Regions from separate parts of the Streptomyces sp. HUAS TT11 genome, predicted to be linked through region 2. Evidence: riboswitches for the same ligand, from Rfam matches in the RefSeq annotation. Region 2 holds a riboswitch; each other region holds the start of a gene.
What was found. Region 2 has a riboswitch for cobalamin ahead of ACSHXN_RS15085 (ribonucleoside-diphosphate reductase subunit alpha). Riboswitches for the same ligand answer to the same signal wherever they lie in the genome.
Positions count from the first base shown of each region.

Region 1: linked by a shared signal. The riboswitch ahead of ACSHXN_RS08455 (CbtB domain-containing protein) and the one ahead of ACSHXN_RS15085 (ribonucleoside-diphosphate reductase subunit alpha) in region 2 are both predicted to bind cobalamin.
Region 3: linked by a shared signal. The riboswitch ahead of ACSHXN_RS31000 (cobalamin biosynthesis protein) and the one ahead of ACSHXN_RS15085 (ribonucleoside-diphosphate reductase subunit alpha) in region 2 are both predicted to bind cobalamin.

Region 1 is NZ_CP196184.1:1,842,589-1,844,846, reverse strand. Features, by position in the region: gene ACSHXN_RS08460 (alpha/beta fold hydrolase) at 1-604, opposite strand, end outside; cobalamin riboswitch at 1,165-1,287, shown strand; gene ACSHXN_RS08455 (CbtB domain-containing protein) at 1,324-1,545, shown strand; gene ACSHXN_RS08450 (CbtA family protein) at 1,566-2,258, shown strand, end outside.
Region 2 is NZ_CP196184.1:3,382,530-3,384,787, forward strand. Features, by position in the region: gene mctP (monocarboxylate uptake permease MctP) at 1-76, shown strand, start outside; gene ACSHXN_RS15080 (GNAT family N-acetyltransferase) at 225-731, shown strand; cobalamin riboswitch at 784-923, shown strand; gene ACSHXN_RS15085 (ribonucleoside-diphosphate reductase subunit alpha) at 1,048-2,258, shown strand, end outside.
Region 3 is NZ_CP196184.1:6,942,549-6,944,806, forward strand. Features, by position in the region: gene ACSHXN_RS30995 (cobyric acid synthase) at 1-192, opposite strand, end outside; gene ACSHXN_RS31000 (cobalamin biosynthesis protein) at 189-1,145, opposite strand; cobalamin riboswitch at 1,244-1,384, opposite strand; gene ACSHXN_RS31005 (DUF397 domain-containing protein) at 1,708-1,911, shown strand; gene ACSHXN_RS31010 (hypothetical protein) at 2,171-2,258, opposite strand, start outside.

The DNA of each region.
Region 1 (2,258 bases), 1.5 Mb from region 2:
CGCGCAGCACCGCTGTCGCGCCGTCGTCGGTCAGTCGGTCGAGCCGCGCGGTGAGCCCGGCGACGTAGGTGGCCACCTCGGGGTGCCCGGCCGCGTGGCGCCGGGCGAACCGCTCCATGTTGGCGACCGCGGACGCCCAGAACTCCTCGCCCGTCACCGGAGAGGTGTCGTAAAGGATCAGGGAGGCGACCCGCGCGGGATGGTCGAGCGCGTACCGCTGGGCGACGAACCCGCCGTGCGAGTGGCCGAGCAGGGCGACCTCGGGCTGCGCGAGGTGCTCGATCACCGCGTGCAGGAAGTGGGTGTAGGCGGCCAGGTTGTAGCCCCGCGGGTCGGGCAGCCGGCCGGACGCACCGGTACCGACGGGCTCGATGTACACCATGGTCAGGTGCCGCTCGAGCAGGGGCATGCGCAGATAGTCCCAGCCGATGCCGGGCCCCCCGGAGTGGGCGATGCACACCGGCCCCGTGCCGGCGACGTGGTAGCGCTGCTCGATGAGGGAGGACCCGTACCGTACGGCGACCGTGTGCGTGCCGGGACTCAGCGGCGATCCGGGGTCCGTCGCGGGGGAGGGAAGAGGAGTTGACTCAGGCGAGAGGTTCACAGTCACCAGATAGTGTGCCAACGGCCGCCCATTCTCAAGACACTGTGAATTGTGTTGCACCGATGCGGACTGCTTCAGGGGAGCGCGCGCTGCCGCCTCCCCGTCGAAATCCCCTGTTCAGATGGGTACTTCCCCGCGCCCGTAATGGAGCGCCGGAACGTGGTGCATCGGCTGAGCGTCACACGGTTTTGGCCGTCGGTGTGGGCTCGGACAGCAGATGGTCACATGTTTGATAGGCTGATCACAGCGTTCCGGAGGCCGATGGACACTCCCCCGTGACAGGCGTCCGGAACGCACCCCCTGCGATGAGAGCCCGCAGGTGCAGCGCCCGGGCGCCACACGATCCCCCGATGGGTGGCGCCCGGGACCGTGCGGTGTCCGGCCACGGCCCCGGGCACCGTCGCCCGCCGCGAGAGATCGTCGGCCCCGTGCGCCGATGGGCCGCCGGGGACGTTCCGCCACAGCCTCCCCAGGTGTCACGGAATCGTCCGCCGAGCGTGGAGAGGAAGATCACGCCAGGTGGATGCGGTCTTGGCCATGCCCGTGTCACGCGGTACGGTCTGTCCGATATCGACGACGGTACGACGGAAGCCGGTGGAAATCCGGCACGGTCGCGCCACTGTATGCCGGGCACCCCTGGGAGCCCGGTGAGTCAGACCCGTGGCCGTCGTCCTGTGCACCACCGAGATGGGACGCGAACTCCCAGAGGAGGCCCTGCCATGGCGCAGTCCGTCGCCCAGCCGACAGCCACCACCCCCGTCGTTCCCGCCACGCTGCCGCTGAAGGCGATAGCTCCCTGGGCGGTGTTCTTCGGCATCCTGATGCTGATCCTGCTCTACTTCGTCGGCGCCGAGCAGGGCGCCACCTCCGTGTTCAACGGCACGGACGTCCACGAGTGGGTGCACGACGCCCGCCACCTGCTCGGCTTCCCCTGCCACTGACGCGAGGGACGCCGTACCCCATGAACTCCGCAACCGTAAGGAATCTTCTCGTGCGGGGCATGCTCGCCGGCCTGGCCGCCGGCGTGCTCGCCCTCGTCGTCGCCTATTTCCTCGGCGAGCCGAACGTGGACAGTGCGATCGGCTTCGAGGACGCCCACTCCCATGAGCACGAGATGGAAGTCGTCTCCCGTTCCCTGCAGTCCACCGCCGGTCTCGCCACCGGTGTCCTGGTCTACGGGGTGGCCTTCGGCGGCATCGGGGCGCTCGCCTTCTGTTTCGCGCTGGGCCGTGCAGGCCGTTTCAGCCCCCGGGCGACCGCCCTGCTGCTGTCCGGTTGTGCGCTGCTCGCCGTGTACGTCGTTCCGTTCCTGAAGTACCCGGCGAACCCGCCGTCGGTCGGCGACCCCGACACCATCGGCAAGCGGACGACCCTGTACTTCCTGATGATGGTGCTCAGCGTGCTCCTCGCGGTCGGCGCCACCGTCCTGGGCAAGCGGCTCGCACCCTCACTGGGCACGTGGTACGCCACCGTCATGGCGGTGGCCGCGTTCGCCGTCGCGATCGGCCTGGCGTACGCCTTCCTGCCGGTCGTCAACGAGGTGCCCAAGGACTTCCCGGCCACGCTGCTGTGGCGGTTCCGGCTCTCCGCACTGGCCATGCAGATCGTCCTCTGGGGCGGATTCGGTCTGGTCTTCGGCGAGTTGGCCCAGCGG
Region 2 (2,258 bases):
GGACTACACGGCGGACGCGGGCGACCCGGGCGTCGAGTCGGAGCTGCCGCCGGCGACCGCGGGGACGACCCACTGACCGGCACACGGGAGACCTCCCGGGGGCGGGGCCACGGCCCCGTGCGGTTCCGCCCCTGAGGCACCTCCGGTCATGTACGACCCGCGACGGGCCGCCGACAGCAGAAATGCGGCGGCCCGTCGTCGTGCCCGTCGGGCACACTCGGCCCATGGACATCCTGATCCGGCAGGCCACCCCCGACGAGTACGGCGTCCTCGGCGAGATCACCGCCCAGGCCTATCTCCAGGACGGCCTCCTCGACTTCGGCGAGAGCGACTCCTACCTCGGGGAGCTCAGGGACGTCGCGAAGCGGGCGGCCGCCGCCGAGGTGCTGGTGGCCGTGGCGGACGGGGAGGTGCTGGGCGGGGTCACCTTCGTGCCGGCCGGCGGCACCATGGCCGACATCTCCCGGCCCGGGGAGGCCGAGATACGGATGCTCGCGGTCGCCCGCGCGGCGCGCGGGCTCGGCGCCGGCGAGTCCCTGGTCCGCGCGTGCGTCGACCGCGCCCGCGCCGCGGAGGGCTGCGACCGGATCGTTCTGTCCACCCAAGCCGTGATGCACGCCGCCCACCGCATCTACGAACGTCTGGGCTTCGTTCGCACGCCCGAGCGGGACTGGAATCCCTTCCCCCACCTCGACGACATCACTCTTCTCGCCTACGAGTTGACGCTCTGAAACGAGCGCGACACAACATCTGGGGGTGACACCCCCGTCCGGCACAAGATGTATGCTCATGCTCGCTGTCGCCGCAGGGGAATCCGGTGCGAATCCGGAACTGTCCCGCAACGGTGTACTTGTGCATGTCCGTCCTCCCGACGGGCGCGTACAAGCGTCAGTCCGAGGACCTGCCGACAGTGCGCCCGACCGATCCGGCCCGGGCGCCTGACGTCCGGGCCTCGTGGAATGGGCCGGTGGACGCGACGCCCCGTGCGCTCGTGAGCTGCCCCCTGCCCTCCGCCAGGCCCCCGTGCCGAGCGAGGGAGAGCCCCACGTGACCATCGCGCCAGCCGATCCGGCTTCAGCGACACCGTCCACGCCCCCGGTGGTGACCGACGGTCCCGGTGCCGCGCTGCTGCGGACCCTGACCGAGCTGACCGCCGACCTCCCCGACGCCGACCCCGGACGGGTGGCCGCCGCCGCGCTGCGCGGCCGGTCCGCCCGCAAGGACGCCGAGATCGTCGCGGAGCTTCGCGAGTTGGCCACGGAGGCGGCCGCCGGCCTGATCTCCGAGGACCCCGCCTACTCCAGACTGGCCGCCCGGCTGCTGACGATCGGCATCCGTGCCGAGGCCGCGTCCCAGGGCGTCACGTCCTTCACCGGATCCATCGCGGTGGGGCACCGGGAAGGGCTCGTCGCCGACCGCACCGCCGAGTTCGTGCTGCTGCACGCCGAACGCCTCGACGCGCTCGTCGACCCGGGCGCCGACGACCGCTTCGGCTACTTCGGCCTGCGCACCCTGCACAGCCGCTACCTCCTGCGGCACCCGATCACCCGCAAGGTCATCGAGACCCCCCAGCACTTCATGCTCCGTGTCGCCTCCGGTCTCGCCGAGGACGTCACGACCCGCTCGGCGGACGAGGTCGCCGCGCTCTACGCGCTCATGAGCCGCCTCGACTACCTGCCCTCCTCCCCCACGCTCTTCAACTCCGGCACGCGACACCCGCAGATGTCGTCCTGCTACCTCCTCGACTCGCCGAAGGACGAGCTGGACTCCCTCTACGACCGCTACCACCAGGTCGCCCGCCTGTCGAAGCACGCCGGCGGCATCGGCCTGTCGTACTCGCGCATCCGCTCCCGCGGTTCCCTCATCCGGGGCACCAACGGGCACTCCAACGGAATCGTCCCGTTCCTGAAGACCCTCGACGCCTCCGTCGCCGCCGTGAACCAGGGGGGCCGTCGCAAGGGCGCCGCCGCCGTCTACCTGGAGACCTGGCACTCCGACATCGAGGAGTTCCTGGAGCTGCGCGACAACACCGGCGAGGACGCCCGCCGCACGCACAACCTCAACCTCGCGCACTGGGTCCCCGACGAGTTCATGCGCCGGGTCGACGCCGACGGGCAGTGGTCGCTGTTCTCCCCGTCGGACGTGCCGGAGCTGGTGGACCTGTGGGGCGCGGAGTTCGACGCCGCCTACCGCAGGGCCGAGGCCGCCGGCCTCGCGAAGAAGACCATGCCCGCCCGGGACCTGTACGGCCGCATGAT
Region 3 (2,258 bases), 3.6 Mb from region 2:
CTGGGCCTGCATGGCCTGTGCCCGGCCGATCTCGGCGCCTTCCCGGGTCACGAAGGAGTTGAGCGACATGTTCTGCGCCTTGAAGGGCGCGACCTTGACGCCCTGGCGTACGAGCCAGCGGCAGATTCCGGCGGTCACCACGCTCTTGCCGGCGTCGGAGGTGGTTCCGGCGACGAGCAGTCCGCCGTTCATGACGTAGGTCCCTTCGCGAGAAGTCTTCGGCCGAGCAGCCGCCCGGCGACGGTGACGCCGAGCGCGAGCGCGGAGACACGACGGGAGAGCCGTACGGCCCGCTCGACGTCGTCGACGCGGACCGTGCGTCCCGTACCGTTCAGCACCGGCCGGTGCTCGACCCGTCCCCCGTAGGACAGCGTCCCGCCCAGCCGCACCCCGAGGGCGCCGGCGAACGATGCCTCCACGGGACCGGCGTTGGGGCTCGGGTGCCGGGCGGCGTCCGCGCGCCAGGCGCGCACGGCTCCCCGCGGATCCGGACCCGAGGCCGCCGCGAGGGCGGCGGTGAGGCGTGCGCCCGGCCATCCCGCGAGATCGTCGAGGCGGGCCGAGGCCCATCCGTAGTGCAGATGGCGGGGGGACCTGTGACCGACCATGGCGTCGAGGGTGTTGACGGCCCGGAAGCCGACGAGCCCGGGCACGCTGCCCACCGCGCCCCACACCAGCGCGCCCACCACGGCGTCCGAGGTGTTCTCGGCGACGGACTCGACCACGGCCCGGGCGATCCCGTCGGCGTCCAGCGCCTGCGGATCGCGCCCGCACAGACGGGGCAGCCGGGCCCGGGCGGCCTCGACGTCACCCGCTTCCAGGGCACGCCCGACGGCGCGGGCCTCCCGGGCGAGCGAGGTCCCCCCGACGACCGTCCAGGTGGTGGCGGCGGTCAGGGCGACGGAGGCGGCGGGGGACCGGCGTACGGCCGCGGCGGCGAGAGCCGCGAGCGAGACGGCGCCCCCCACGCACAGGGCGGTGTGCAGCGCGCCCCACCCGCGGTGGTCGCGCCACAGCACCCGTTCCACGGCGCCGGCGGCCCGCCCGAACACGGCGACCGGATGTCCGCGGCGTGGATCGCCGAAGAGGTGGTCACCGAGGAGGCCGGCGGCGGCGCCGTACGCGAAGTGGCGATCGGCACCCACCGGCTCAGCCGACCGCGGGGCAGGGCAGGATCCGGTTGCTGAACCTCGAACGGCAGCCGCGCATGGCGATATGTCCTCACTCAGGGTGTCCACGCCCTGGTTCGACGAGATCGGCGGCGAGAGTTCCTGGCTCCCGGGGTTTCCTCCCCGGTGACAGTGGCGGGACCGCGCCGGATTCGCACCGGCTTCCTCTCCTGCCGCCGTATTGGCCCCGGCAGTCCACCACGCCCCCGGAACACCCGTCAACCTGCTCTTGACCTGCGAAGCTGCGGTGTGCGGAGGCCCACACCGCTGAAATATCGTCAGCCACCCGAATCGGCGCCTTCTGTGCTCTTTCCGGGCGGGGAACCTGGGAAGACTAGGGAACGGCAGAACAAGCGGATACGGCACGAAGAACGCGGAGAGCGCCGACGAGCGGCAGCGGGTGATGCGTCGCGGGGAGACGAACCCGTTGCGGCCGGGCCTCGGTTGTCTGCGGCAGCGGCGGTGGCTCGGCGCTGCGGGGGCGTTGCGCCGGGGAAGCCGGGCCGGTGCGCTGACGGGTGGGACGGAGGGGGCCGGTGTGATCGGCAGGGCGGCGCGGTTCTGGCGCAAGAGCAGTTACTCGGGCGACGACAACAACGACTGTGTCGAGGTCGCCGTGGAGGGGGCGCGCATTCTGGTGCGTGACTCGAAACGGCGCACCGGCCCGGTGCTCGTCTTTCGCCGTACCGCCTGGTGTGGTTTGCTGGCTGGACTCGAGGACCCGGCGGTGGACGGTTTCTGACAGTCCGTCCGAAGGACGGGAGGGACCCACATGGGGGACAGGGCCAGGGAAGCATCGGCGCGTGCGGGAGGTCCCCACACTCCACGGAACGTGCTGTCGGCGGCGGCCCCGCTGGCACTCTTCTCCCTCACCACGGGGGTGTTCGCGGTGGGCGTCGGTGCGCTCGCCGCACTGCTCGTGCCGGGGTCCCTGGCACGGGCCCTGGTCTGGCTGGTGGTGACGATCGCCGTGGCGTCCTGTGCGGGTCTGTGGTGGGGCCTCACCCCGGTCCCGGAGCGTCTCCGCGCTCTCGACCGGGCCGTGGCGACGGTTCGTCCACGGGGTTCGGAATCCCGCTGATCCCGGGG